One region of the Mesorhizobium sp. M0518 genome, then DNA from elsewhere that is predicted to be linked to it. Evidence: riboswitches for the same ligand, from Rfam matches in the RefSeq annotation. Region 1 holds a riboswitch; each other region holds the start of a gene.
The links. Region 1 has a riboswitch for cobalamin ahead of NKI66_RS23200 (aromatic ring-hydroxylating oxygenase subunit alpha). Riboswitches for the same ligand answer to the same signal wherever they lie in the genome.
Positions count from the first base shown of each region.

Region 2: it holds a riboswitch for cobalamin, as region 1 does, so the genes downstream of both, bluB (5,6-dimethylbenzimidazole synthase) here and NKI66_RS23200 (aromatic ring-hydroxylating oxygenase subunit alpha) in region 1, are expected to answer to the same signal.
Region 3: it holds a riboswitch for cobalamin, as region 1 does, so the genes downstream of both, NKI66_RS07050 (CbtB domain-containing protein) here and NKI66_RS23200 (aromatic ring-hydroxylating oxygenase subunit alpha) in region 1, are expected to answer to the same signal.

Region 1 covers NZ_JAMYQY010000017.1:76,270-86,213, reverse strand. Annotated here, with positions in the region: gene NKI66_RS23240 (ABC transporter substrate-binding protein) at 1-659, shown strand, start outside; gene NKI66_RS23235 (carbohydrate ABC transporter permease) at 888-1,901, shown strand; gene NKI66_RS23230 (carbohydrate ABC transporter permease) at 1,903-3,057, shown strand; gene bglA (beta-galactosidase BglA) at 3,062-4,726, shown strand; partial or broken gene NKI66_RS23220 (ABC transporter ATP-binding protein) at 4,751-5,860, shown strand; gene NKI66_RS23215 (DUF680 domain-containing protein) at 5,941-6,177, opposite strand; gene NKI66_RS23210 (DUF680 domain-containing protein) at 6,247-6,447, opposite strand; gene NKI66_RS23205 (DUF680 domain-containing protein) at 6,519-6,716, opposite strand; cobalamin riboswitch at 7,224-7,425, shown strand; gene NKI66_RS23200 (aromatic ring-hydroxylating oxygenase subunit alpha) at 7,541-8,788, shown strand; gene NKI66_RS23195 (FAD-binding oxidoreductase) at 8,814-9,914, shown strand.
Region 2 covers NZ_JAMYQY010000003.1:349,653-359,596, reverse strand. Annotated here, with positions in the region: gene NKI66_RS06645 (sterol desaturase family protein) at 1-185, shown strand, start outside; gene NKI66_RS06640 (GNAT family N-acetyltransferase) at 182-1,333, shown strand; gene NKI66_RS06635 (hypothetical protein) at 1,423-1,716, opposite strand; gene dxs (1-deoxy-D-xylulose-5-phosphate synthase) at 1,865-3,778, opposite strand; gene NKI66_RS06625 (pirin family protein) at 3,908-4,828, opposite strand; gene NKI66_RS06620 (DUF2277 domain-containing protein) at 4,868-5,134, opposite strand; gene NKI66_RS06615 (exodeoxyribonuclease VII small subunit) at 5,246-5,497, opposite strand; gene NKI66_RS06610 (histone deacetylase family protein) at 5,501-6,427, opposite strand; cobalamin riboswitch at 6,549-6,728, shown strand; partial or broken gene bluB (5,6-dimethylbenzimidazole synthase) at 6,744-7,457, shown strand; gene NKI66_RS06600 (hypothetical protein) at 7,580-8,563, opposite strand; gene NKI66_RS06595 (TetR/AcrR family transcriptional regulator) at 8,849-9,457, opposite strand; gene NKI66_RS06590 (MFS transporter) at 9,579-9,944, shown strand, end outside.
Region 3 covers NZ_JAMYQY010000004.1:55,077-65,020, reverse strand. Annotated here, with positions in the region: gene cobU (bifunctional adenosylcobinamide kinase/adenosylcobinamide-phosphate guanylyltransferase) at 1-488, opposite strand, end outside; gene NKI66_RS07055 (CbtA family protein) at 481-1,275, opposite strand; gene NKI66_RS07050 (CbtB domain-containing protein) at 1,291-1,470, opposite strand; cobalamin riboswitch at 1,507-1,703, opposite strand; partial or broken gene NKI66_RS07045 (MFS transporter) at 1,769-2,966, opposite strand; gene NKI66_RS07040 (heparan-alpha-glucosaminide N-acetyltransferase) at 3,190-4,188, shown strand; gene NKI66_RS07035 (methyltransferase family protein) at 4,185-4,661, shown strand; gene NKI66_RS07030 (MerR family transcriptional regulator) at 4,914-5,300, opposite strand; gene mgtE (magnesium transporter) at 5,458-6,876, opposite strand; tRNA gene NKI66_RS07020 (tRNA-Leu) at 7,068-7,152, opposite strand; gene lipB (lipoyl(octanoyl) transferase LipB) at 7,388-8,131, shown strand; gene NKI66_RS07010 (site-2 protease family protein) at 8,204-9,454, opposite strand.

The DNA of each region.
Region 1 (9,944 bases):
CCCAGCCTCCGGAGGTCTACGACAAATGGGTGAAGAACGAGATCCCGTTCAACGACCCCGCGGTGGTCAACGCCATCGACATTTTCGGCAAGATCGCGACCGACGACAAGATGGTCGACGGCGGCGCCAAGGCGGTTGCGGCGACCGATTTCCGCGACAGCCCGAAGGGCCTCTTTTCGGTGCCGCCGAAATGCTACCTGCACCACCAGGCATCGTTCATCCCGACCTTCTTCCCGGAGGGCACCAAGGTCGGCCAGGACGCGGACTTCTTCTACTTCCCGCCCTATGCCTCCAAGCCAGAACTGGGCACGCCGGTGCTCGGCGCCGGTACGCTGGCGATGATCACCAAGGACAGCAAGAGCGCGCGCGCATTCATCGAATTCCTGAAGATGCCGCTCGCCCACGAGATCTGGATGGCCGAAGGCGGCTTCGTGACGCCGCTCAAGTCGGTCAACAAGGATGCCTATGCCAGCGACGCGCTGAAGAAGCAGGGCGAAATCCTCGCCAATGCCTCGACTTTCCGCTTCGACGGTTCCGACCTGATGCCGGGCAAGATCGGCGCCGGCGCCTTCTGGACCGGCATGATCGACCTGGTCGGCGGCAAGTCGGCGCAGGACGTCGCCACCGACATCCAGAAGAGCTGGGACGCGATCAAGTAGCGGCCGGCACGTAAGCGACCAACCATTCTCGCACTTGATCCGGGCCGTACTGGCCCGGATCCGACGGCGGCCCGTGCCGCAGCCTTTCGTCATGAGCGCATTGACATGAAGCGCGATCGGCAATGTGCGCAAGCCGCCGATGACGCGCTCCAAACAACTGAATCGGCGCCTGGTCCCCGTCACCCAAGGTCATTCCTTGTCGGATCATGCGCAGGGGGAGAGGGACCCATGGCGGCTCAGATTTTCTCGGCCATATTCGTCATCATCGTCGGGGTCGGCGGTTGCGTCGCCTATTTCTGGGGCGCCAACAGGCTGGTCGACCTGATATTCCCGTCACGCGGCGTCGCCGGTGCCGCGGCCATCGACAATCTGCGCCGGCAAGGGCTGGTCCGGCCATGGCTGTTCGTCGGTCCGGCGATGATCATCCTCACCATTTACCTGATCTATCCGGTGGTCGAGACGCTGCGGCTGTCGTTCCTCGATCGCAGCGGCATCAATTTCGTCGGCCTGGCGAACTATGAATGGGCGTTCGGCGATCGCGAGTTCCGCAACTCGATCCTCAACAACATCATCTGGCTGGCGGTGGTGCCGGCCGCCTGCACCTTCCTTGGGCTGATCATCGCCGTGCTCACCGACAAGATCTGGTGGGGCACGATCGCCAAGAGCCTGATCTTCCTGCCGCTGGCGATCTCCTTCGTCGGCGCCAGCGTGATCTGGAAATTCATCTACGAGTATCGGGGCGACGGCCAGACGCAGATCGGGATCCTCAACGCCATCATCCAGCATTTCGGCGGCCAGCCGCAAGTCTGGATATCGCTGCCGTTCTGGAACAATTTCTTCCTGATGATCATCCTGATCTGGATCCAGACCGGCTTTGCCATGGTCATCCTGTCTTCCGCCCTGCGCGGCATTCCCGAAGAAACGCTGGAAGCCGCCGTCATCGACGGCGCCAATCCGTTCCAGATCTTCTGGAAGATCATGGTGCCGCAGATCTGGGGCACCATCGCCGTGGTCTGGACCACGATCACCATTCTGGTGCTCAAAGTGTTCGACATCGTGCTGACCATGACCAACGGTCAGTGGAACAGCCAGGTGCTGGCCAATCTGATGTTCGACTGGATGTTCCGCGGGGGCGGCGATTTCGGCCGCGGCGCCACCATCGCCATCATCATCATGATCGCGGTCATTCCGATCATGGTCTGGAACATCCGCCAGGCGAACAAAGAGACGGGAGGACATTGAGATGGCCGTCGCGACCGGAAATTCCTTCGCCAGCCGCTTTGGCGTCCACATCGCCGTGCTCATCTTCGTCGCGATCTGGACCATACCGACGCTCGGCATCCTGGTCTCGTCGCTGCGCGACAAGAACCAGATCATCGCCTCGGGCTGGTGGAACTCGTTCGCCAGTTCCACGCAGACGGAAGCCGGCCGGCTGCCGCCCGCCTCGGCGCAGGTCGAGAAAGACGGCAAGTTCCTCCTCGAGGGCAATATCTTCGGCGACGGCGCCAAGCGCGACATCAGCGCCTTCGGCGTCAAATCGGCGGCACCGACGCAATATCCCGCCGGCACCACAGCCGATCTCGGTGACGGCGTGACCTTGCAACTCAATGCCGACGGCAGCTTCGTCATGCAGTCCCCGAAAGCGTTCGAAGGCGATCGCGGCCAGCGTGTCTATTATGCTTCGTCGGCGCCGCCGAAATTCACCACCGACAACTACAGAACCGTGCTGTTCTCCGAAGGCATCGGACGGTCATTCATGAATTCTCTGACCGTCACTATCCCAGCGACAATCATCCCGATCCTGATCGCCGCCTTTGCCGCCTATGCGCTGGCCTGGATGCGGTTTCCCGGCCGGGCGCTGCTGATCGCGGTCATCATCGGCCTGCTGGTGGTGCCATTGCAGATGTCGCTAATCCCGCTTTTGAAACTTTACAACGGCGTCGGCTCGTTCTTCGGCATGCCGTCGAAGACCTATCTCGGCATCTGGCTGGCGCATACCGGCTTCGGCCTGCCCTTCGCCATCTACCTGCTGCGCAGCTACATTGCCGGCCTGCCGCGCGAAATCATGGAATCGGCGCGCATCGACGGCGCCAGCGATTTCGAGATCTTCGTCAAGATCGTCTTGCCGCTGTCGTTCCCGGTGCTGGCTTCGTTTGCCATCTTCCAGTTCCTGTGGGTATGGAACGATCTGCTGGTGGCGATGGTTTTCCTCGGTACAGAGGCAGACCAGATCGTGCTGACCGCTAAGCTCAACGCGCTGTTGGGCTCGCGCGGCGGCGACTGGGAGATTCTGACGACATCGGCTTTCGTGACCATAATCGTGCCGCTGATCGTGTTCTTCTCGCTGCAGCGCTATTTTGTCCGCGGGCTGCTTGCCGGCTCGGTGAAAGGAGGCTGAGACGATGCAATCCGCTTTGAAGGCCAGCTCGAAGCCTGACCTCGCCATTGATCGCGACTGGTGGCGGGGCGCGGTGATCTACCAGATCTATCCGCGCAGCTATCAGGACTCGAATGGCGACGGCATCGGTGATCTCAAGGGCATCATAGGCCGCCTCCCCTACATCGCCGCACTCGGCGCGGATGCCATCTGGATTTCGCCGTTCTTCAAGTCGCCTATGAAGGATTTCGGCTATGACGTATCGGATTACTGCGATGTCGATCCGATGTTCGGCACGCTGGCCGATTTCGACGCGCTGACCGGCGAGGCGCACAGGCTGGGCTTGAAGGTGATGATCGACGAGGTGCTGTCGCACACCGCCGACAACCACCCATGGTTCAAGGAAAGCCGGTCGAGCCGCAGCAACCCGAAAGCCGACTGGTACGTCTGGGCAGACGCCAGGCCGGACGGCACGCCGCCCAACAACTGGCTGTCGATCTTCGGCGGCTCGGCCTGGCAATGGGACACCAGCCGCCAGCAATATTACATGCACAATTTCCTGGCCGAACAGCCCGACCTCAACTTCCACAACCACGAAGTCCAGGACGCATTGCTCGACGTCACCCGCTTCTGGCTGGAGCGCGGCGTCGATGGTTTCCGGCTCGACACCATCAATTTCTACTTCCACAGCCAGGGCCTGGAAAACAATCCGCCGCTGCCGCCGGAAGAGCGCAACGACCAGACCGCGCCGGCGGTCAACCCCTACAACTACCAGGACCATCTCTACGACAAGAGCCGGCCCGAGAACCTCGGCTTCCTCGAACGGTTCCGTGCCCTGCTTGATGAATATCCGGCAACCGCAGCGGTCGGCGAGGTCGGCGATTCGCAGCGCGGGCTTGAAGTGGTTGCCGCCTACACCGCCGGCGGCAAGCGCGTGCACATGTGCTACTCCTTCGATTTCCTGGCGCCGGAAAAGATCAGCGCGGGCAAGGTTCGCTCGGTGCTGGAATCCTTCGGCAAGGTCGCCAGCGACGGCTGGTCGTGCTGGGCCTTTTCCAACCATGACGTGATGCGCCCGGCCTCGCGCTGGGCGGCCAATGAGGCCGACCCGACCGCCTACCTCAAGGTCATCTCGGCGCTGCTGATGTCCCTGCGCGGTTCGGTCTGCATCTATCAGGGCGAGGAGCTTGGGCTCGGTGAAGCAGAGCTGCGGTTCGAGGATTTGCAGGATCCCTACGGCATCCGCTTCTGGCCGGAATTCAAGGGCCGCGACGGCTGCCGCACACCGATGGTGTGGGATGGCGGCGCCAAGAATGGCGGCTTCTCCCCAGCAAAGCCCTGGCTGCCGGTGCCGGCCAAGCATCTAGCGCAAGCGGTCAATGTCCAACAGGGCGACGAGGCTTCGCTGCTTGAGCACTACCGGCGCTTTCTCACCTTCCGGCGTGCCCATCCGGCGCTCGCCAAGGGCGACATCAATTTCATCGAAAGTGAGGGCGACACCGTCGCCTTCATACGCCGCGCGGGCAATGAGCAGATCGTCTGCATCTTCAATCTGGGAGCCCGGCCGGCCAAGGTTGACCTTGGCGGCCGATCGCTGCAACCTCTGCCCGGGCACGGATTTTCGGGGCAGGCGAACAGCGGTTCCATCGAGCTTGGCGGCTACGGCGCCTGGTTCGGGCGTCTCGACTGAATTTCCAATCACTGGAGGAAACCAATGGCCGATGTCACGCTAAGACAAGTGAAGAAGTCCTACGGCAATCTGAACATTCTCCACGGCATCGACCTCAATATTAAGTCGGGCGAGTTCATCGTCTTCGTCGGCCCGTCGGGCTGCGGCAAGTCGACATTGCTGAGATCGATCGCCGGGCTCGAGGAAATCACCTCCGGCGAGCTTAGAATAGCCGGCGAAGTGGTGAACGACGTGCCGCCGTCGAAGCGCGGCATCGCCATGGTGTTCCAGTCCTACGCGCTCTACCCGCACATGACCGTCTACGACAACATGGCGTTCTCGATGAAGATCGGCAAAGAGAACAAGGCCGAGATCGACCGCCGTGTGCGTCAGGCCGCCGAGATCCTGCAATTGACCAAATATCTCGACCGCCTGCCCAAGGCGATGTCAGGCGGCCAGCGCCAGCGCGTCGCCATCGGCCGCGCCATCGTGCGCAATCCGAAGGTGTTCCTGTTCGACGAGCCGCTTTCGAACCTCGACGCCGCGCTGCGCGTCGCCACCCGCATCGAAATTGCCAAGCTCAAGGAATCGATGCCCAACACGACCATGATCTACGTCACCCACGATCAGGTCGAGGCGATGACGCTTGCCGACCGCATCGTGGTGCTCAAGGACGGCCATATCGAGCAGGTCGGCACGCCGATGGATCTCTACAAGAAGCCCGGCAATCTGTTCGTTGCCCAGTTCATTGGCTCGCCGGCCATGAACATCCTGCCCGCGACCATCGAAAAGACCGGCAATCCGACCGTCGTCAGCCATGTCGGCGGACGCAAGGCAACCGTGCCGATCGCAACGCCTGCTTCGGCGAAGGGTGCTGCGGTGAGCTTTGGCGTGCGGCCGGAGGACCTGATCATCGCCAGCGGCGCGGACTATCTGTTCGAGGGGACGGTCGACTATCTCGAGCAGCTCGGCGAGGTTCAGCTGGTCTATGTCGACATCGGTCGCGCCGACCTGCCGCTGGTGACCAAGCTGCCCGGCAATGTCGAGGTCAAGCGTGGTTCGACGTTGCGGCTGAGCGCCAATGGCGAGCACCTGAATATCTGCCCCGCTCCGGGCGGTGGGTTGGCCCTTCATCCGGATTACCCCACGGCGGCCTTCGCCAGGCCCGGGGGTGGCCCCAAAAACGCGCGGGGGGCTCGCCCCGCCCCTCTTTTGTAGAAGATCAGCTTCGGCTGTTAACGGCCGAAGAGATTCCGGTCGCTGCCCTGAGGGGCGGACTTCTCCACGTCGCCCGACGAATTGAGCAGCTTCTCGACGAGGCCACCGCTGTTGCGGACCGAGCTCGTATGCGCGCTGTCAACCGAAGTAACCGCAGGCTGATTGGCGCCATTGGAGCCAAAGTTGTCGCTGCCGGCGAACGCGCTGCCGGTGATGGCCAGAACGGCGGCGGCAGCAATAAGGATCTTGTTCATTTTAATCTCCTGAATTCTGGATTTCGCCAGGACGGCAGACACAGCTGCCGTCGCTTGCGAAATTGGCTGTTAGCGACCGAAGAGGTTACGGTCGCTGCCCTGAGCGGGCGTCTGGGCAGCCGGTTCCGAGGTCTTGGTGGAAGCCGTGTACGACTGGTCCACTGCGGCGGCAGGCTGGTTAGAGCCGTTCGAACCGTAGTTGTCGCTGCCGGCGAAAGCGCTGCCGGAGATGGCCAGAACGGCGGCGGCAGCAATGAGGATCTTGTTCATCTTAAATACTCCTGAATGTCTGAATTTCGCCAGGGCGGCGGGCGAGCCCGCCGTCGACTGGGAATCGGCTGTTAGTTGTTGCCGAAGAGGTTGCGGTCAGCACCCTGGGCAGGCGCCTGAGCAGCCGGTTCCGACTTCTTGGTCGAAGCGGTGTACGAGCTGTCGACAGCAGTGGCTGCCGCGGCGTTCGAACCGTAGTGGTCGCTACCAGCGAAGGCGCTGCCGGAAATGGCCAGAAGGGCTGCGGCAGTGAGAATGATCTTTTTCATTTTTGTACTCCAGTATCGTCTTTTTCCGTCCGTCTAGCGGCGTGTCTTGGAAATGAAATCGCGTCGTTCGGACAGCCCCGATGTGGGAGGGCAACCCCGCCTTTTCCAATCACGAAGTTGTTCCGTGTGGACCATGAATCCACACCTTGAAATTGTGCCAAGGGAATCTACGGGTATATTTTTCTTCTTTAAATCAGCATGTTAAGTGTAACCGCTGGATGGATCACTGACTGTTTCAGAGGCCCAGCGTTCACACCGTCCTGCACGCACCGTCAACAGAAACGAACCGTTCGGTTCGATTTTAGATCGAGCTAATAGTCACTTTTCGAAACCGTTAACCTTTTTTGACCCCGCCAAGGGGTCCGATTCGGGGATATCGCAGCCGGCAAAATGGTCATCCGGGAGGTGGATTTCAGCCCGCGACGGTCTGCGGGAACGTTCGCAGGCCGTGTCGCGCCGCATGGATACGATGTCGTTTTCATGCCGACGGCGCGCCCCCGATCGTGGTTAGATCATACCATCTCAGGTGCCGCTTCGTGACGACGAGGCGGAGAATTGGGAAGCCGGTCAGAATCCGGCGCTGCCCCCGCAACGGTGGTGGAGTTCAAGTCGCAACGGGAGACCACTGGGCAACTGCCTGGGAAGGTGTCGCGATGGTCCGCAAGGACAACTCCAGAGCCCGGAAACCAGCCCGAGATTGTTAGACTCGACTGATCGCGGTGGGCGGTCAAGAGGTGGATAGCGCATGTCTGGCACCTAGCCGGCCTGCGTTTCAATCCTTCCTCCATCACCACCAGTTCAGTCCTTAGAAACGAGGACAGGACATGGATACCCGCAACGACATGCTGAGGCTCCTGAAGGGGCGCCGGCAAGGCTTTTCGCTGGAGCAGCCCTTCTACACCGATCCGGACTACTTCAAGCTCGACATGGAGCTGATCTGGTATCGCGACTGGCTGTTCATCGGCCATGATTGCGAACTGCCGAAGCCGGGCAGCTACATCACCGTGCAGATCGGCGACTATCCGGTGGTCCTTGTCCGCGACCAGCACGGCAAGATCAACGCCTTCCACAATTCCTGCCGCCATCGCGGCAGCCGTGTATGCAACACGGAGAAGGGCACGGCGGCAAAGCTCGTCTGCCCCTATCACCAGTGGACCTATGAGCTGGACGGCCGCCTGCTGTTTGCCCGCCAGATGGCCGACGGTTTCGACAAGAGTGATTTCAGCCTGAAGCCGGTCGCCTGCGAGAGCGTCGGCGGCTACATCTTCATCTGTCTGGCCAAGGAGCCGGCGGATTTCGCGCCGATGCGGGCGATGATCGAACCCTATCTTTTGCCGCACCGGTTGCGTGAAGCAAAGATCGCCTTCGAGAGCACGATCGTCGAGAAGGGCAACTGGAAGCTGGTCTGGGAAAACAACCGCGAGTGCTATCACTGCGCCGCCAATCATCCTGAGCTGTGCAAGACCTTCCCCGAGGCTCCGACCGTGACCGGCGTCAACGGCGCCGACAGCGACCCTGAAATGGTCGCGCACTGGGCCAAATGCGAGGCATCAGGCCTGCCGAGCAAATTCCGCATCGATCCGGCAGGGCAGTACCGCGCCACCCGCGCGCCGCTGCTGCGCGATGCCGTCAGCTACACCATGACGGGAAAACGGGCGGTCCAGAAGAACCTGTCCGACAGCGTTTCAACCGACCGCATCGGCTCCTTGCTGCTTTATCATTATCCGACAACCTGGAACCATATCCTCGGCGACCATGCCGTCACCTTCCGCGTGCTGCCGATCAGTGCCACGGAAACCGCGGTGACGACAAAATGGCTCGTCCACAAGGATGCGGTCGAAGGCGTCGACTACGATCTCGCTGAGCTCACCCATGTCTGGACCGAGACCAACGACCAGGACCGTCGCATCGTCGAGGAAAACGCCTTCGGCATCTTGTCGCCGGCCTACGAACCAGGCCCCTATTCGGAGCTGCATGAGGGCGGCGTGATCCAGTTCGTCGAGTGGTACGCGTCGTTCATCGGACCGCGCCTTGCAGAAGGCGACCGGCCGGCCCTGCGCAGCGTCGCCTAGCCCAGGGGACAAGAGGATGAATGCGATGACGGACCTTGGCCTCTATCGCCATCTCGACCAGATGACGCCCTGGAACGACAGGCTGCAGGTGCTGGAAGTGATCGGCGTCAGTGACGAAGCGCCTGACGTGAAGACCTTCACCTTCCGCTCCGACAACCAGACCTGGTTCCGCTACAAACCGGGCCAGTTCGTGACGCTGGAATTGCCGACATCGGACGGGCCGCTGATGCGCACCTACACGCTGTCGTCCTCGCCGTCGCGGCCGTTCTCGATCGCGGTGACGGTCAAGGCGCAGGCGGGCAGCACCGGTACGCGCTGGATGTTCGACCATCTGACGCCCGGTTCGCACGTCAAGGCCTATGGGCCGACCGGCGACTTCTCGCTGCACAGCCACCCGGCGGCCAAATATCTGTTCATTTCGGCCGGCTCCGGCGTGACGCCGATGATGTCGATGCTGCGCTGGCTGAACGACTGCGCGCCATGGACCGATGTCGGCTTCGTCAACTGCGCGCGCCGCCCGGAAGAGATCATTTTCCGCAAGGAACTCGAGCTGCTCGGCAGCCGCATGCCCGGCCTGTCGCTCGGCTTCATGATCGAGGAGCGGTCGAGCCGCGAGGGCTGGTTCGGCCATATGGGCCGCATCGACGCGATCCGGCTGCCATTGCTGGCGCCCGATTTCCGCGAGCGCGAGATCTTCTGCTGCGGCCCCGATCCCTTCATGCGCGCCGTGCGCGGCATGCTGGAAGCCGCCGGCTTCGACATGGCGAAATACCATCAGGAAAGCTTCGCGGCGCCTGCCGTGGAGGAGATCCCGGCGCCGTTCTCGCCGCCGGCGGAAGACGGCGCCGCTGCTGCAGTCGAGGCCGTGACACCAATCCGGTTCTCGCTTTCCGATGTCGATGCCGAATGCGTCGCCGGCCAGACCGTGCTGCAGACGGCACGCGCCTCTGGGGTGCGGATTCCCGCCGCCTGCGAGTTCGGCCTGTGCGGCACCTGCAAGGTGAGGAAGGTCGCGGGCGACGTCGAGATGAGTCACAATGGCGGCATCCTCGATCACGAAATCGAGGACGGCTTTATCCTCGCCTGTTGCTCGAAGCCGCTTTCGGCGCTTGAAATCGAAGCGTGACCGGCTGCGCTCGCCCGGAGCCTGCGCCAT
Region 2 (9,944 bases), on a different contig from region 1:
CGCTATGCGTTCCCAGACCCGACGAGGACTTCAAGTTCGGTTTGATCGAACGCAACGTGCGCGACTACCAGTCGCTCGCAGGCCTCTATGTTCTGCCGCTGAAGCGGATGTGGCGGCAGATCGCCAGACATTTCCGCACCGACAAGCCCGAGCCACAGCAATCGCCGCAAGGGGGCAAGCCATGAACGGACCCGCCGTGTTCCGGATGCCGCGAACGCACCGGATCGAAATTGCGACGTCGTCAGCGCGACTGGCAGAAATCGCGCCCGCCTGGGCAGCGCTCTGGCAACGCGCCGGCGGCCTCGTTTTCCAGCATCCCGACTGGATCTCGGCCTGGTGGCACACCACACCGCATCAGGACCGCCGCGGTCTCAGGATCGGCATGGTCTGGAGCGGCGAGCGCCTCGAGGCCGTCATTGCGCTCGCGACCTTCTGGCGCTCGGGCATCCGTATGCTGGAGTGGGCGGCGAAAGATCACTGCGACTATGGCGATGTCCTGCTTGCTCCCGATGCCGAGCCACAGATCCTGCCGCAACTCTGGCAACATATCCTCGACGATGGCGGCTTCGATCTTGCCTACCTCAATCGTCTGTTGCCCGATGCCCGATTCCGGACCCTGCTCGGTCCCGCCGCCCCAGGCCAAGACAATATCTTGCAGCCAAGCCACCGCAGCGAGGTCAGCTATCGAGTTTCCGGCGCCGGGCAACGCGGCGCACAATGGTTTGAAAGCCAGTCGAAAAAAACCCGGCAAAACTATCGCCGTGGCTACAAATTCATGGAGGAAGGCGGCGCGCTGCGTTTCCGCCTGATGGACGCGCACGAAGCCCGCGAGCCGGTGCTGGAGCGCGTCGCGGCACTGAAGCGGGTATGGCTTGCAAAACACGGCCGCGTTTCGGACCTCTTCGACGAAGGTTCCCCCGCGCTGGCGGCACTCATATCCGTTCTGGCCAAGCTTGGATTGCTGCGCATCTTCGTGCTCGAACGCGAAGACGAGATCATCGCCATATCGATCAATTTCGAGCAGCATGGAACGATGATGGCTTTCGTCACCACCTATGATCCGGCCTTCGAACGGGCCTCGCCAGGCATGGTCTTGATGATGGATTACATCCAGTGGTCGTTTGACCGGGGCTTGACCACGATCGATTTTCTCTGCGGCGGCGAGGATTTCAAGCGCCGCTTTGCGACGCATTCGGTGACCTTGTCGTCGGTGGTGGGTGGACGAAACCTGCGCGGACGCCTAGCCGCCCTGGCAGACCGCGCCCGCCACGCGGCGCAATCCTGGCGCCCCGAGAAACCGGCGCAGCAAGCGGAGTTGGTTGCGGCGGAGTAGCATTGCCAGCGCCTTCTTAGATCACCCGCACAGCGGCAAGCACATTGAAACGATCGGGCAATCCCGATCAAGGCTTGCTGCTCTCCAGCTCAGAATACGCTTCGCGGAACCGGACGCTCGACGGCTGGAGACAACCCATCCTCACGCCCTCCTGAAGCTTGCTCGCGTGCAGGCTCGATGGCAACCGCAGGCGCGGAAACAGGGGCCGGCAGAACCACCAGTTGCGGCACCTGCTTGAATGAAAAGCCGCCGCGGATGTCGCCCATCTTGCCAGCGATGATGCCCATCGCCGCCTTTTCGAGGCTGCGATCATAGCGCGTTTCGGCTGTGGCCGGCGCGACGATGACGGCGCAAAGCGCTGCACCGCACAGAAGCGTTTTCATTGTTGTTGTCTCCCTGCCTGATCACGATCTAGCAGGGCGCCATTGAAAAACGGCCAACAGACACGGTAAGCAAAGCGCCAAACGTCAGCGTAAACAACGCGTTAAGATCGTTGGCCGGCAAACCGATTCAAGTCATTGAGACTTTGATTCAGGCGCGCTGGGCGTGGACTGTGTGCCCGAGTGCCACGAACACGGTGCGCACGATGCCGGCAGCATCGAGCCCGGCATCGGCATACATCTTTTCCGGCTTGGCGTGGTCGGTGAACGCGTCGGGCAGTACCAGCGGGCGCACCTTCAGGCCGCTTTCCAGTAGGCCTTCATGGGCGAGGAACTGCAGCACGTGGCTGGCGAAGCCGCCGACTGCGCCCTCCTCCACCGTCACCAGCACCTCATGCGAGCGGGCCAGCCGCCGGATCAGATCCTCGTCGAGCGGCTTGGCGAAACGGGCGTCGGCGACCGTCGTGGACAGCCCGGCAGCCCCTAGCTCCTCCGCGGCGATCAGGCAATCCTGCAGCCGCGTGCCGAAGGACAGCAATGCAACCTTGGTGCCCTCCTTGACGACGCGGCCCTTGCCGATTTCGAGAACCGAGCCGCGCTCCGGCATGTCGACGCCGACGCCGTTGCCGCGCGGATAGCGGAAGGCGATCGGGCCGTCATCATAGCTTGCCGCGGTGCGCACCATGTGGCGCAGCTCCGCCTCGTCGGCGGCGGCCATGACGACGAAACCCGGCAGTGTCGCCAGGAAGGTGGTGTCGAAGGCGCCGCAATGGGTGGCGCCATCGGCGCCGACGAAGCCGGCCCGGTCAATGGGAAAGCGCACCGGCAATTTCTGGATGGCGACGTCGTGGACGACCTGGTCGTAGGCGCGCTGCAGGAAGGTGGAATAGATGGCCGCGAACGGCTTGTAGCCTTCGGTGGCAAGGCCGGCGGCGAAGGTCACCGCGTGCTGTTCGGCGATGCCGACATCGAAGGTGCGCGACGGGAACGCTTCACCGAACAAATCGAGGCCGGTACCGCTCGGCATGGCTGCGGTGACGGCGACGATACGGTCGTCCTCGCGGCCCTCCTGGACCAGGCTTTCGGCGAACACCTTGGTGTAGGCCGGTGCGTTGGCTGGCGCCTTGGCCTGCGCGCCGGTGATGACGTCGAACTTGTTGACGCCGTGATATTTGTCGGCAGCGGCTTCGGCCGGCGCATAGCCCTTGCCCTTCTGGGTGACGACATGGATGAGCACCGGGCCTTCGCCATTGTCGCGGACGTTTTTCAGGACCGGGATCAGATGCTCCAGATTGTGGCCGTCGATCGGGCCGATGTGATAGAAGCCGAGTTCCTCGAACAGCGTGCCGCCGGTGACGTAGCCGCGTGCATGCTCGACTGCCCTTGTGATCGCACGATCCGCGCGCTTGCCGAGATAGGACGTCAGTTTCTTGCCGAAATCGGGCAGGCCGATATAGGCCTTGCCGGAGGCCAGCCGCGCCAGATAGGCGCTCATCGCGCCGGTCGGCGGCGCGATCGACATGTCGTTGTCGTTGAGAATGACGATCAGCCGTGCATCGAGCGCGCCGGCATTGTTCATCGCCTCATAGGCCATGCCGGCAGACATGGCGCCGTCGCCGATGACGGCAATGACGTTGTTGCGGCCGCCGGAGAGATCGCGGGCGGCGGCCATGCCGAGGCCGGCCGATATCGACGTCGAGGAGTGGGCGGCGCCAAAGGGATCGTACTCGCTCTCGGCGCGGCGGGTGAAGCCGGACAGACCGCCTTCCTGGCGCAGCGTGCGGATACGGTCGCGGCGGCCGGTCAGGATCTTGTGCGGATAGGCCTGGTGGCCGACATCCCAGATCAGCCTGTCATCGGGGGTGTTGAAGACATAGTGCAGCGCCACTGTCAGCTCGACCACGCCAAGCCCGGCGCCCAGATGACCACCCGTGCGGGACACGGCGTCGACCAGCTCGGCGCGAAGCTCGGACGCCAATTGCGGCAGTTCACTTTCGGCAAGCGTGCGCAGGTCCGCCGGGATGCGGACCTTGTCGAGAAGCGGCGTATGCGGCGTTGCGTTCACGGTGCTCGGGCTTTCGGTTGATGGGCGAATAGGCCGCCGGCCGGCGAAAGTAAATGCGTGTCAGTGACGCGGATCAGGCCCTAATCTTTTGTCTATGCATTTCGTTCTGCCACTTTTGGGTGACAGGCATCAGCTTTCCGGCAGTGGGATGAACTCTTCCTCGTCTCCGGGAACGATGTCGAAGCGGCCCGTCTTCCATTCCTCTTTCGCCTGTTCGATGCGCTCCTTGGACGACGAGACGAAATTCCACCAGATGTAACGCTTCGAACCAAGAGAGGCGCCGCCGAACAGCATGAAATGCGCCCCGGTCTGCGACGACACGACGATCTCGTCACCGGGACGGAACACTAGCAGCCGTTCGGCTGGGAACACATCGCCCGAAATCGAGACTTCGCCCTCCAGCGTGTAAATGGCGCGTTCTTCCGCATCGGCAGGGATTTTCACGCTGGCGCCGGGCGCCAGGCGCAGGTCGGCGTAGAGCGTCTCCGTGTCGGCCCTGACCGGCGACCGCAATCCTTGGAAATCGCCGATGATGAGGCGCCCGTTGACGCCTTCGGCTTCGATCTCGGGAAGCCGAAGCGCTGCGGTATTCTCGAAAACCGGTGCCACCTCTTCCTTGTCGTCCGGCAGAGCCAACCATGTCTGCAGGCCGGATACCGACATCGGCGCGCCACGCAGTTCCTCCGGCGTACGCTCCGAATGGACGATGCCGCGGCCGGCGGTCATCAAATTCACGTCGCCGGGCTGAATGACCATTTCGGTGCCGAGTGAATCGCGGTGCCGGATCTTGCCGTCGAACAGATAGGTGACCGTCGACAGGCCGATATGCGGATGCGGACGGACATCCAGTGCCTGACCGGCGCGCAGGACCGCGGGACCCATGCGGTCGAAGAAGATGAACGGCCCCACCAGCCGCCTTTTTGCCGTCGGCAGGGCACGGCGCACCTGAAAACCACCGATGTCCTTGGCGTTCGGGATGACCATCAATTCGATCTGATCGCTGGCGAAGGCATCGCCTGCCTCAGGGTCTTTCCCGGGGAAGAAGCTCATGGACTCTCCTTGTCGGTGGTCGAAGGCCGCCTGGCCGCATCAGGCAAAGCGGATCGCCGCCTTTGCCCGCAGCTTGGCCGCCACCTCTTCGCGATTGCGCGGATGCTGGTGGGTTTCGAGCGATTCGAGCAGCTCGTGCGCCGAGGCGGCGATGGCTTCGACGGCATGGTCGAAGGCGTGCTGGTTCTGCTTCGAGGGTCGCGTGGTTCCGCTCAGCTTGCGGACGAACTGAAGAGCCGCGTCGCGCACCTCGTCATGGGTTGCCGGCGGATCAAAATTGAACAGGGTCTTGACGTTTCTGCACATCGCTTCCGTATCTCCTCTTGTCCTTGAGCTGTTTCAATCGGAACGAGTTATATCCTCGATCATGATCATGTCCAAAAACCGGTGAGGCGAGGCCATCGTTCGGACCGAGCCTCAATCCGCGTCGAGTGGCTCCGTTCCAACCGGCTTGCCGTCGCGCGACAGCCTGATCTTCTCGACCTTGTCCTCGGCGGCCTTCAGCAGCCGGTCGCAATGCGCCTTCAGCGCCTCGCCGCGCTCATAGATCCTGATCGACTGGTCGAGTGGTACGTCGCCACGCTCCAGATCATCGACGATCTTCTCCAGCGCATCGAGTGCCTGCTCGAAGCTCATCGCCTTGACGTCTTGGTTGGTCTCATCGGCCATCATTCATCCTTTCATCAGTCGCCCGACATGGGCGGCGACCGAAAATGCCAATCCCTGCAGATCGTAGCCGCCCTCGAGCAGGCTGACGAGCCGGTTGCCGCTGTGGCGTGCCGCGCGCTGCATCAGCTGGCCGGTCGCCCAGTCGAAATCATCCTCGGTCAGATTGATCTCGGCCAGCGGATCGCGGTGGTGCGCGTCGAACCCCGCCGAAATGATAATCAGGTCGGGCGCGAAATTGTCGAGCGCGGGCAGGACGCGCGACAGGAAGGCATCGCGAAACACTTCGCTGCCGGTCTGCGGCGCCAGCGGTGCGTTGACGATGTTGCCGGCGCCCGTTTCGGTCTTCGCTCCGGTGCCGGGATAAAGCGGCATCTGGTGTGTCGAGCAATAGAGCACCGACGGATCGTCCCAGAAAATATCCTGCGTGCCATTGCCGTGATGCACGTCCCAGTCGACGACGGCAACGCGCTCGACACCGTGTTTCTTCTGCGCATAACGCGCCGCGATCGCCGCCGTGTTGAACAGGCAAAAGCCCATCGCCGTGGTCTTTTCGGCATGATGGCCGGGCGGCCGGGCGGCGACGAAGACGTTGTCGGCGCGGCCCGAAAAGACATCATCGACGGCGGCGTTGGCGGCGCCGATCGCGGTGATCGCCGCTTGCCAGCTCTTCGGGCTGGCAGTGGTGTCGGCATCGATGCGGGCAATCCCCTCGTCGGGGATGGCGGCGCGCACGCGGGCGACGAAATCGGCGGGATGCGCGTAGAGGATGGTGGCCTCGTCGCCTTCCGGCGCCTGGATACGATCGAGCCCGGCAAAGGCTTCGTCGTCGAGCACGCGCTCGATGGCGCGTAAGCGGTCGGGCCGCTCGGGATGTCCGGGCGGGGTGAGATGCTCGAGGAAGATCGGATGGGTGTAGAGACGGGTGGTCATCGTCCTAATCTAGTGACCCGGATCGACAAAGGCCATGCACGGGCGGCCGATGACTGGGGAAAATCGCGACTGCGTCCATTCGCGTCGCCGCAGGCATTGGCCCCGCGGGCGCTTCGGCGTAAGGTCCCTGGTACTGCCTGGTGCCCGCCGCAAGCGGGAGAATCGGGAACACGGTTGAATTCCGTGGCGTGCCCAACGCTGTGAGGGGGACCGCGCCGGTAAATGCCACTGTCGATGACGGGAAGGCACCGGACGCGGGTTGATCCCGAGCCAGAAGACCGGCCTGGCAGGCATTGTCATCCGCGTGGTCAGGCGGATGGCATCAGAGCGACGTGCGTCTACTTGGACGCACAAAGTACGCTCTGTCAGTTTTGAATCTGCAATCGCAAGGGGACAAGCGATGCCGGAACATGTGACCGCTGCCATTGACGATGGATTTGACCAGAATGCGCGCGATGCGGTCTATCGCGCCATGTTCACGCGGCGCGACGTGCGCAGCCATTTCCTGCCCACCGCGATCGATGACGACGTGCTGGCGCGGCTGCTGCTTGCCGCCCATCACGCGCCGTCGGTCGGCTTCATGCAGCCATGGAATTTCATTGTCATTCGCGACGTCAAACGACGGGCGGAGGTGCGCGACCTGTTCCTGGCCGCGCGCGAGCAGGAACTGCCGGCGATCGAGGCGGAAAAACAGGCGCTGTATCGCAAGCTCAAGCTGGAAGGCATCTGCGAGAGCGCGCTCAACATCTGTATCACCTGCGACCGGCAGCGCTCGAAGGGTTCGCCGCTGGGACGCTGGCACAATCCGGAGATGGATCTCTACAGCACGGTCTGCGCGGTGCAGAATTTCTGGCTGGCCGCGCGTGCCGAGGGCGTTGGCGTCGGCTGGGTGAGCATCATCGATGCTGAGGCGCTGAAGCGGCTGTTGGCCATTCCGGACCACGTAACGCCGATCGCCTATCTCTGCGTCGGCCGTGTTTCCGAGTTCGCTCCCAAACCGGACCTTGAAACGCATGGCTGGGGACGGCGGCTGCCGCTGCCGGAGCTGATCATGAGCGAGACCTTTTCCGGGCAAGGCGAGACACAGCTCAAATCCACCGTGGCGCGCCTCAACACCGTTCCTGCCTCACCAGACATCACCCGCCCAGCGGATCAGGGTGTGGCGCCGGCCGTACCCCAGCGCGAACCGCCGAAGGAGGCCAGCGCCTTGTCCTTGAGCTCTCTGAACTTCGACGACGCCTCGGCCAGCCGGGCGTCCCAGGCGGGATCCGGCACCTGGCCCGCAATGGTCTTGAAATAGACCTGCATCAAGCAGGCGATGGCGAAGGGTTCAATGAACGCCGCCTTGAATGCCCAGGCGAAGACGATGGCGAGCACAAAAGCCCAGCCGGCGAGCTGACCAGGCATCAGGAACAGAATTGCGCCAGCAGGCGCCAGCATCATCAGAAAGATGATGAATGACACGCCCCACATGATGACCGCCAGCCAGACGGCGTTCTTGACCATGACCTTGCCGTTCTGGGCATACAGCACGACGCCTTGGCGCGCAGTCTCGAACGGCGAGGCTGAATTGATGCGGATGTTGTAGCCGAGGATGATCTCGTCCACATAGGTCAGCGACAGGCGGATCACGGTGTTGATGAAGGAGACCAGGCCGCTCAGGCCCGGTATCGGCAGGAAGGCGGCGATACCGCCGAGCAGGCCGGTGATGGCGCGGATGGCACCCTTGACGAGTTGGTCGACGACGAAAAGGGTGTTGGCCTCGGCAAAACGCTGGGTCACGATATCCCTGGCGTAGGCGATCTGGTCCTGACCGCCGGGAATGTCGCGGCCGTCGATCAGATGAACCATGACGGCGATGTGGCCGGCCTTGACGATGTAGAGGATGTATTCGCGGATCCAGTAGACCGCGATCGAGACGATGCCAAACCCGACCACGCCGCCCCACAGGGCAAAGGACATGGGCCCGTCGGGATCAGTGGAGATATGGCCGACGCCATAGCCGACAGAGGCACCGGTGCCGGTCGCCATGATGTAGGCCAGCGTGATGCCGAAATAGACGATCATGCGAAAAACGATGAACGGCCAGGTCCGCATCATGATGGACACCGACCGGCCGATCTCAAAATCCCACATGTGCCCCGAATCTCCGCCTCAGAGATGGTGGAAGAGGATGGACTCAACCCGGCGATTGTCAATTGCCGGCCCTGACGCCAAAGGGCGACGAATTCGGGGTAACGGGTTGGTTCGGAGCCCGCCAGCGCGTTGGCTGACGGAGCATCAAACGAAAAACCCGCCTGTGCGGCGGGTCACTGGCGCAAATCAGCACCATGGATGAATATATACCTTAGCTGAGGGCACGGTGTCAAGAAAAAATTCCTATCGTGAACAGCTGCCGGCACGAAAGCTCCGGTGAGAACTTCAATTCGACTGCGGATCCGGCTTCCTGAGCAGGCCTTCGAGCAGTTGCTTGAACGCCGTCACCACCTTCTTCGACGTCGTTTCGGGGTCGTTCGAATTGGCGATCCGTTGCGCTGCCTGGCTGCTCGCTCCGATGATCAGTCGCGAGGCGGTCTCGGGGTCGAGGCTGGAGACAACGACCCCCTCCTCCTGCAGCGCGGTCAGATGGTCGGTCATTGAAGCGATGCACGCACTGGCATTCGGCCATTGCGCTGGATCCCCCAGCACGGCCGGGCCATCGCGGAACATGATGCGCTGGATTTCCGGCTCCAGCGCCATCTCGATATAGGTCGAGCACTCGTCGACGAAATGTTGCCAGCGGGTCGGTGCTCTCGACGCGACCTCATTGATGCGCGCCGCCATCTCGCCGTCAATCTGGGCTATGACCGCCTGCAACAGCCCCTTCTTGTCGCCGAAATGATGATAGAGCGCACCGCGCGTCAGCCCGGCCGAAGCGGTGAAATCATCCATCGAGGCTTCCGCATAGCCTGTTGTGCCGAAGGCATGACGGGCCGCCGCAATAAGCTTTGCGCGCGTCTCGGCGATCATCTCCTTGCGGGGTTTGTGCATGTGTCCTGGACCTATTCACATACGCTTCGTATGCTAATTGACATACGCGGCGTATGCTCTATCTAATAATCATACGCTCCGTATGTAATTGTCCAATCGTCCTTTGTCGAGGAACCAACCGATGCAAAATCCCTATGCGGAAATCTTTCGTGCCCCCGGCGCCAAGGGCTTTGCGGCCGCCGGCTTCCTAGCGCGCCTGCCGATCGCCATGGCGCCCATCGGCATCGTGGCGATGCTGTCGCAGGCGCGCGGCGAATACTGGCTGGCTGGAGCCGTCTCGGCGACATACGCGCTGGCCAACGCCTTCGTCGCGCCGCAAATATCGAGACTGGTGGACCGCCTGGGCCAGACACGAATCGTCGTGCCCACCACTATCATCGCGGTGCTGGCTTTCGCCGTCCTCATAGCGGCGGCCAACCAGGACTGGCCGGTGTGGACGCTGTTCGTGTCGGCACTCCTGGCCGCCGCCATGCCAAGCATACCTGCG
Region 3 (9,944 bases), on a different contig from region 1:
ACCATCAGCAGCACCGTATTGGCGACAGCGGCGACCTGCTGGTTGAGCCGGCCGGCGGCATCGCGAAAGCGGCGCGCCAGTGCATTGTCCGGCACGATACCCTGGCCGACTTCATTAGACACCACGAACCATGGCCCGCGCGGCCGCGACAGCACGTCCGCCAACCGACGGCATTCAAGCTCGAGATCGTGATCGGCCAGCATATGATTGGTCAGCCACAGCGTCAGGCAGTCGACAAGCACAGGCTGGCTGTCGGGCAAGGCCCCGAGCGCGCCGGCGAGATCGAGCGGTGCGTCGATGGTCGTCCAGCCTTCGCCACGCCGCGATCGGTGCAACGCGATGCGTTCATGCATCTCGTCATCCCAGGCTTGCGCCGTGGCGACATAGGTCCAGGGCGGCGGCAAGGCGGTCGCCAAAATTTCGGCGTGCGCGCTCTTGCCGGAGCGCGCGCCGCCGATGAGGAAGGTCAGTGTCTTGCGATCAGGCAAAGCTGTCGCGCAGGCTGGTCGCGGTGCCGGTGAAGCGGCCACGCACCACACCGACGACCGCGCCGAGCACCAGCCAGAACACCAGATTGGTCACGGTCACCGCCACCACGAACTGGTGATGCAGCCCTTCCGGAATCGCCGTCCCGTAACTGTCGGGCTGCGGTGCACCGACAACATGCGGTGCGACGATCAAAAGGACGGCAAGGATCGCCAGCGGCAGCGACTTGCGGAACGCGATCAGGCCGAGACCGGCAGTGGTTGCCGCCACCGTTGCCCACCACCAAATCTGCCGCTGGGTGAGATCGGCGGCCGGCATGGCCGGCAGTTCCGGCGGCAGGCCGAGGCCCGGCGCCAGCGTGAACACGGCAAAGCCGGCAAGGCCCCAGAACACGCCCTGGCGCCAGCCACCGATGCCGCCGGCGAATTCGGAGACCGCGACCAGGATCAAGGCGAAGCCGATGCCGGTGACGATATTGGCAAGCACGCTGAAGGCGAAACGCTCGAAACCCTCTGCCGGCGCCCAACCTTCGTCTGCCGGAGCGGCTTCCGCCGCAGCCGGGGCAGCAGAGCTCATCGCATCTCCCGCCGGAGCAGTTGTGCTCATGGCATTGCTATCCGTTGCGGCCGGAGCGCCATGGTCATGGTGATGCCCGCCGCCCGCCTGTTCGTAAACTTCCGCCTTCAGGATCAGCGGCACGGTGGCATAGGCCTGCAGGCAGGCGAGGACGACGCCGGCCACGAGCCCTGCGATCGCCGCGATGAACACGACGTTGCGAAACAGATTCATGATGTCAGCCCCTCGTCAGTGGCAGGGAAACGCCATCGAATGGCGATAGTCGTGAGCCGCATTATGGACGGCATCGATATGCGAGAAGCCGACAAAGCCCATCACGAAAATGCCGAGCAGCGCGGCAAGCGCGAGCTGCATGAAGCGCGACTGCGAGGAGACGGAGGCGCCGAGGGAGACGGAAGCGGTAGTCATGTCTTGTCCTTTCGCCCTCCACCCGAGGGCATCGAAGTCAGTTTCCTGTCGCCGGCAGGTCTCCTGGCTCACGGATCAGCGTCCTTCCCCACCTTCCCGAAGAAAAAATCCTCAGTGGTTTATGGAGAGGACTACCGCACACAGTTGCGGGGGCAGCCACGGCATTGGGCGAAATTCGCCCTCACCGCATTCCCTCTTGGCTCCAAAATGGAACCGGCGACACCGGTGACTATAGGCAGAATCCTCGCTTCCGGCAAACCAAATTCCGCCGGTGACCATTGCGAATGCGCCATGAAGGTCAAAGTGATTTCGGCAGATAGCGCCACGTCACAAAGCCGCAGACCGCCGCCAGCAGGCCGAGCGTGACGAACACCGAGCCCAGGCCGAAGAAGGCCAGCGCCACCGAATAGACCAGCGGCGGCGTCAACTCGGAAAAGTCGATAGGTGCGGTAGACCGCTGCCATCTGAGATCTTTCATAGGAGCGCACCGAGCGCATGAAGGCGGTCGAGCCGAGGGCGTCGAGCGCAATGGTGAAGAAGGCACCACAGAGCAGGAAGGCGCCGGTAAGCAACGGCACGGTTTCGCCGACGAAGCCCGCCGCCAGCAGCGCGGCTGACATGGCGAAATAGGCAAATGTCATGGTTCCGCGGCCACCAAAGCGCTTTCCTGCCTTGCCCCAGAAAATCGCCATGAACAACAGCGCGTTGCCGGCCGAAACCAGCAGGCCACCGGCCAGCTTGCCCTCGCCCGTGATGACCATGAACAGCGGCCCATAGACGAAGAACGTCGTCCAGAAGCAGGAGCGGCCGAAGGCAATCAGCCAGGCCAGTCTGAGCCTGGGCTGCGCGACGAAACGGCCGATATTGGCGAGCGGATTGACAGGGCGCGTCTTGCCCGGACGGATGGACTGGTTGTCGCCGAGGCGGTAGGTCCAGAACAGCGCCAGCAGGGCAAACGCGAACACCGCGACCGCACCATGCGCGGCATAGATGCCGAAGCGCGTGTAGAGGAAGATGCCGAGCGTCGGCCCACCGGTCCAGGCCAGCATCGACCACGCCATGCGCAGCGATTCGGCCTGCATGAAGTCGGTCTTGCGGATGTGGTCCATGATGTAGAGGTTGAGCGTGATCGACAGCGCGCTGGCGCCCATCACCCGGCACAGCATGCCGGCCAGTTGCCCGGCGAGCGTGTCGGTGATGAAGAACAGCGAGCCGACGGCCAGCAGGCAGGCGCCTGATGTGTAGACCCAGCGGCGGGCAAAACGGCGGATCAGCATCGGCATGAACAATGTCACCGACAGGCCGAGCATCGCCACGACTGTGTAGAGCATCGACACGATCTGCTCGTTGTGCAGTATCTCGTAGGCCTGGATCGGGATGACGCTCGACACCGTGGCGCGGGCGAAGGATTCAACCGCATAGAGCGACGCGAAGGTGCGCGCGTCCGCGGCCTTGAGAGCCGGCAGCCAGATCGGATGGCGCACATGGGTGGACATTGCTTTCCCCGAAGCAGATTCACCGGGTGAAATCTGACGTGGCGACCCCAGTGCCAATAAGAGGAAACCGACGTGCATCCGGCAAAAGCGAAGCCGGCCAAAGGCTTCCCGGCACTGGCCCAATGCCGCGGCCGATCCGGCGTTATCGGCAGGATTGCCGGTCTTCTTTTGTGCGGGGCAACCGTGATAGTCCTCCAGCGGGGCTGAATCAGAATGCGAGACCATGAGCATCCAAACGCCGACCGCACCCGTTCAGGATCGACCAAAGCGCATCGTCGCCATCGACATCGTGCGCGGCACCGCGCTGATCGCCATGGCAAGCTACCATTTCACCTGGGACCTGGAGTTCTTCGGCTATACCGATCCCGGCCTGACCGCCTTCGGCTGGTGGAAGATCTACGCGCGCGGCATCGCTTCGACCTTCCTGTTCCTGGTCGGCGTCAGCCTGTATCTCGCCCATGGCCGACAAATCCGCTGGAACGGCTTCTGGAAGCGGTTCGCCATGGTCGCCGGAGCCGCGATCGCGATATCGGTCGTCACCCGTATCGCCACGCCGGATGGATTCATCTTCTTCGGCATTTTGCACGAGATCGCGCTGGCCAGCCTGCTCGGCCTCGCCTTTCTGCGGCTGCCGGCACTGCTGACGCTTGTCGTCGCCGCGCTCGTCATTGCGGCGCCTGTCTATCTGCGCCTCGAGGCGTTCGATCACCCATGGCTGTGGTGGGTAGGCCTGTCGGCGAACAATCCACGCTCCAACGACTACGTTCCGTTGTTTCCATGGTTCGGCGCCGTGCTTGCGGGCATCGCGGTGACGAAACTCGCCGCCGGTTCAGGCGTGCTTACCCGGCTTGCCGAATTGGCGCCCGGTCGCTGGGCCAACCCGCTGGTCTTTATCGGCCGGCACAGCCTGGCGTTCTACCTGATCCACCAGCCATTGCTGATCGGCTGCGTCTGGCTGTTCTCGCAGATCATGCCGGCGCAGGTCGAAACCCCGCAGGTGAATTTCCTCAAAACCTGCCAGCTGTCCTGCGAGCAGTCGCGCGACACCGAGTTCTGTACGAGCTACTGTGTCTGCATGCTCGATACGCTCGAGGGCGAGGCGACGCTTGATCGGCTCTACAACAACGACCAGACTGCGGAATGGAAGACGCATCTGTCCGATCTCGCCGGCATGTGTACCGCCAAGACGGACAGCAAGTTGATGGAGGAAGGGGTCAAATGACCGAGAACCAGCCGAAGCCGGGGCTCATACCGTGGCCGCCGCTGATCTACACCGCCGCCATCGCCATCAGCATCGCGCTGGGCCTGCTCTATCCCCTGCCCTGGATCGGTGACCTCCTGGGCGACATTCTTTTCGCCGCCGGCTGGGTGGTGCTGCTTGCCGTTGCAGCGCTCTGGGTCACCGCGATCCGCACCATGGTCCGCGCCAAGACCACGCTGAACCCGAACGCTGTGCCCGATCACCTGGTCACCACGGGTCCCTTCGGCATCACCCGCAATCCGATGTATCTGGCCAACACCCTGCTGTTGATCGGCGTCGCCTTTGTCTCGGGCATCGTGTGGTTCCTGCCGCTCGCCTTCATCGCCGCCTATGCCACGCAAAAAATGGCGATCGAAGGCGAGGAAAAGATGCTGGCGGCAAAATTCGGCAAGAAATACCGCGACTACGCGAAACGCGTGCGCCGCTGGATTTGAGCTGGCGCTCCGGTTTCCATCGCGGAGAGGTTTTGACAGGTGCACACTTCGGCGATTAGCCTAAGTCTTGCGAACTTCGTCATCCTAGGGCGAAGCAGGAGCGCAGCTCCGTCGCGGAGACCCTAGGATCCATGCCGTGACCTCGGTCTAGGAGTGCAGCGGAGCAAAGTTCTGCGCCGTCGCGGTGCATTGCAGAAGGAATAGACGTTTCCGCTCATTCCGAACGCTAACGCGCGATAGAATCCAGTCCGCTCAGGTATTCACGCCAAGCTCGACCAGCCGCTCCACACAAGACTCCTCGGCCTGGTCGAGTTCAGCCAGCGTCTCCTCGAGGTCGCGGCGCTTCTGCCGGAGATCCTCGCGCTTTTCCTCGATGCGCTTGATCATCAGGTTGAGCTGGCCGACTTCGCCGGGCGGCTCCCTGTACATCTGGATGATTTCGCGGATTTCGTTGATCGAGAAACCAAGCCTCTTGCCGCGCATGATCTGACGGATGAGGTGGCGGTCGGAGGGGCGAAACAGCCGCGTGCGGCCACGCCGCACCGGCTGCACCAGCCCTTCGTCCTCGTAAAAGCGCAGCGTCCGCGTCGACACATCGAACTCACGGGTCAACTCGGTGATCGAATAATATTCTCGCATTGCCACTCCCGCACGCCGAAACCAAGGGGCGATCGCCATGCCGGCGTCACCCTTATGTCCCGAACCAAAACCCATGCCATGCCGGAATCGACATGGCGCCCCGCGCAAGCCTCGCACGGCATTTACGTAAAAGTCAATTAAGCCAAAAGGCGTGCCTTCAGGGCACACCGAACCACCACGTGGCAATGCCGAGAAATGCAAAGAAACCGACGACGTCGGTAACCGTGGTGACGAAGACCGCCGAAGCGACCGCCGGATCGATCTTGAAACGATCGAGCAGCAGCGGAATCAAGATGCCGGCCAGGGCGGCCACGAACATGTTGATGATCATCGCCGCCGCGATGATGCCGCCCAGATTGGGGTCACGGAACCAGGCTGCCGCAACGATGCCGATCAGGATGGCGAAGACGATGCCGTTGATGAAGCCGACACCCATCTCGCGGCGAATGATGCGGCCGGCATTGTAGATGTCGAGATCCCTGGTCGCCAACGCCCGCACGGTGACGGTCATGGTTTGCGAGCCGGCATTGCCGCCCATGCCTGCGACGATCGGCATCAGCACCGCCAGTGCGACGATATGTTCGATCGTGCGGTCGAACAGGCTGATCACCGACGCCGCCAGGAACGCGGTCAGAAGGTTGATAAGCAACCACGGAACGCGTGATCGCGAGGTCGAAAAGATGCTGTCGGAAAGCTCTTCGTCGCCGACGCCGCCCATGCGCATCAAATCTTCCTCGGCCTCCTGCTGGATGACGTCGACGACATCGTCGATGGTCAGAACGCCAACCAGCCGTTCGTTCTCGTCGACGACTGCGGCCGACAAAAGATCGTACTGCTCGAATTCCCGCGCAGCCTCTTCCTGGTCCATGGTGGCCGGAATGGCGTGCCGCGTCTCGTGCATCACTTCCTCGACCTTGACCGAACGCTTGGTCCTCAGGATCTGGTCGAGGTCGATGGCGCCGAGCAGCTTGAAGGTCGGATCGATGACGAAGATCTGGCTGAAGCGCTCGGGAAGGTTGTTGTCCTCGCGCATGTAGTCGATGGTCTGGCCGATCGTCCAGAACGGCGGAACCGCGACGAACTCGGTCTGCATGCGGCGGCCGGCCGTCTCTTCGGGATAATCAAGCGAGCGGCGCAGCCTGATCCGCTCGGTGAACGGCAGTTGCGACAGGATCTCGTCCTGGTCTTCCTGGTCGAGATCCTCGAGAATGTAGACGGCGTCGTCTGAATCGAGCTCCTGCACCGCCTGCGCGATCTGCGCATTGGGCAGATTGTCGACGATCTCCATACGGATCGCCTCGTCGACCTCCGTCAGCGAGGAGAAGTCGAAATCGGCGCCCAGGAGTTCGACCAGCGCGCGGCGCTGTTCGGGATGCAGCGCCTCGAGCAGGTCGCCGAGTTCCGACTGGTGCAGGTCGTCGACTTCATGCTTGAGGGTCAGCGTGTCGCGGTCGGCGATCGCCGCGCCAATCCGCGCAAGGAAGGACGAAAGCACGGCGCCGTCCTCGCCATAGATATCGGCGTGGTTGTCCTCGGCGGCCCTGGCGCCGGTCGTCCGTTCGTGCTCGCCTTCCACCAGCGCCTCCCGCCACAAGAATCCCGGAAAAGGTGCAAATCAGGTCTAGAGCATCGGACCCAAAAGGGGAAACCGGTTTTGGGAGAATCCGACGCTCAGAAAGAAAGTGGCGTAAAGTGCGGGAATATCAAACGAAATGCGCCCGGCCCGCAGCGGGCGAGACCGGTACAAATCGGACTCTGGGAAGAGAATGGTGCGGTCGAGAAGACTCGAACTTCCACGGGTTGCCCCACAGCGACCTCAACGCTGCGCGTCTACCAATTCCGCCACGACCGCACGTGGTAGAGCCGGAACCGACCGGCTCGCGGCGTGTAGCAAATCGTTTCCGGCGAAACAAGTGCACGGCAAGCAATAATGTCAGGCGATTGGCATAATGCTCCACAGGGCTCGAATGCAGCCCCGGAACTGGACGTTTGCGCCTAATGTCGCCATATGGAAGGCAGGTTGATGTCACCCAAAGGTGCGGCGCGGTTTTGGGACGCGACATGCATAAGCGAAAAGACGATACGCCATGCCCGAACGCAGCCAGATCGCCACGTCGTTCCTGCCGCTCCCCGGTTCAGCACCGGTCGAATGGCTGATCGAGCCCGGCCTTACCGCCTATCCCGAAGCACTTGCCTTCATGGAGGCGCGCGCCGATGCGATCCGCAGCGGGGCCGCCGGCGAGATGGTCTGGCTGGTCGAACACCCGCCGCTCTACACGGCCGGCACCAGCGCCCGCGGCGAGGATCTGATCGACGCCGACCGCTTCCCGGTGTTCGCGGCCGGCCGCGGCGGCGAATACACCTATCATGGGCCGGGCCAGCGGGTCGCCTATGTCATGCTTGATCTGAAGCGGCGGCGCGAGGACGTCCGCGCCTTCGTCGCGGCGCTCGAACAGTGGATCATCGGCACGCTGGCCGTCTTCAATGTGCGGGGCGAGCGCCGCGAGGACCGGGTCGGCGTCTGGGTCGTGCGGCCGAACCGCCCTGCCCTGCCGGACGGCTCGCCGGCCGAGGACAAGATCGCGGCCATAGGCATTCGGCTGCGGCGTTGGGTGAGCTTCCACGGCATCGCCATCAATGTCGAGCCCGATCTCGACCATTTCAGCGGCATCGTGCCTTGCGGCGTGCAGGACCACGGCGTCACCAGCCTCGTCGACCTCGGCCTTCCCCTGACCATGGCCGATCTTGACCTGGCGCTGAAATCCGCCTTCGAGGATGTGTTCGGTCCCGCCACGGTCTTGCCTGTCGAAGCCGAGCGCAAGGCCGGCTGATTCTTCCTGATCCGGTACGGCTCAAGCTATGTGTGATTCACAGGCCGGCATCCATCTGAATATCAACACACCTCAGATGAGCTGGGCGGAGGCCCACAGGACGCCATAGCCATGGATGGCGAACACCGCCAGCAACGCCGCGGCCATGGCGAGGCGGTCGATGGTGCGGATCGGCTTCAGCTCGTAACGCGGCTTGACCCCGCTGCTCATCGTCAACAGGCTGAGGATCGAAAACACCGCTCCCGTCGCGAGCAGGAAATTGGAGGAAAAGCCGGCCTGCCAACCCACGGCCAGGAAAGCCGAGAGCAGGAAGAAGGAAGCCAGCGCCAGCGCGACCGGCCCCGGACAGATCTGGCGCAGCACCTGACCGCCGTCGAACTTCCACACCGGCACCAGATTGGCGATGTTGAACAGGGCGGCGAAGCCCGCCAGTGTCGCCAGCAGCGCCGCCGCCAGCCGATGTCCTTCAGCGCCGGCAAAGGTGCTGGCGGCGATAGCGATCGGCACCAGGAATGCGGAGAAGCCGGCGCCCATCAGCGCCACGAAGGCGACTTCGAAACGGCTGTCATAGGGCCGCCCGCCAATGGCGATGCCGCCGAGCAGCGGAATGAAGATCATCCGTGCCCGGTTGTGGCCCATAAGCCGAAACGCCGCCATATGGCCAAGCTCATGCAGGGCGACCACTGATGTGAGGATCGCGGCCAGTGCCAGGCCGCCGAAGTGAAGGCCGAAGAATGGCCACAGGATCAGCGCCGAAAGCCCGGCGAAACCGACCTGGCTCAACGGATGCTCGAACCAGCCGCCCTTGCGATACTGCCCGGTCCGCGCCCAGCGCTGCAGTTTGCCAAGCTCGCGGCGCATGGCGAAATAGCGGAACACCAGGAAGGCAACGCCGCGATAGCGATCGGTCTGGCTGAGCGTCACCCGCGTGCCGTTGCCCTCGGAAACGAGCTCAGTGGTCTCGCGAAAATCCTTCCAGAATGAAGCGTCGAGCGCGGTGTCCTCGATGACGCGCATCGAGAAGCTGATACCTTCGACGACGTCCTCAAACCGCGACTTGCGTTCGATCGGCTTGCCGTCGCGACCTTCCCACGACAGCGTGATGCGGGCCACGCCCTCGCCGTCCGGCGCCTCGGCGGAAAGGATCTCACCGGACCAGCCGGCATCGCTGCCGAGCGGCCACAGCGCCTGCCAGAGGCGCTGCCGGTCCATCGCCACCAGACGAGTCAACCGGATCGTGCGCAGACCCAGCGGCACGGTCATCAAGAGAAAGATCAGCCCGAGATTGCTTGCCACCAGAATGGCCGTGACGATGGGCGACACCTGGACGTTGCTCCCTGTCTTGCCGGGGCACCCTAACGCCGCGACGGCAAGAAAAGCTTAACGGCGGAACGGCCTTCGACCGTGCGGGAACAGCGACGGCGAACGCCGCCAAATCACATGGCTCCGATCCAGATCGCCATGGAAACAAGGAACGTGCTCATGCAAACCAGTGAGATGACATCCTGAACCAGATCGGTCATAACTCTCTCCTGTTGTTGATATGTTCGCATTTTGTTCTAATTTTGTCTCAAAGTCAACGGGCACGATCCGCCCGCATCCGGATTTTTGCGGCGATCAGATCGGCAGGGTTAAGAAAAGGTTGATGGGCGTCGGACGGTGCTACGTGGTGAGATCGCAGCCTTTGCGATTAGCCAATACACCCATTGCTTCGTCATCCTAGGGCGGAGCAAGGAGCGGAGCGACGCGCACAGACCCTAGGATCCATGCCGTGACCTTGGGGCGATGCTACGGTGCAGAATTATCGCTCTGA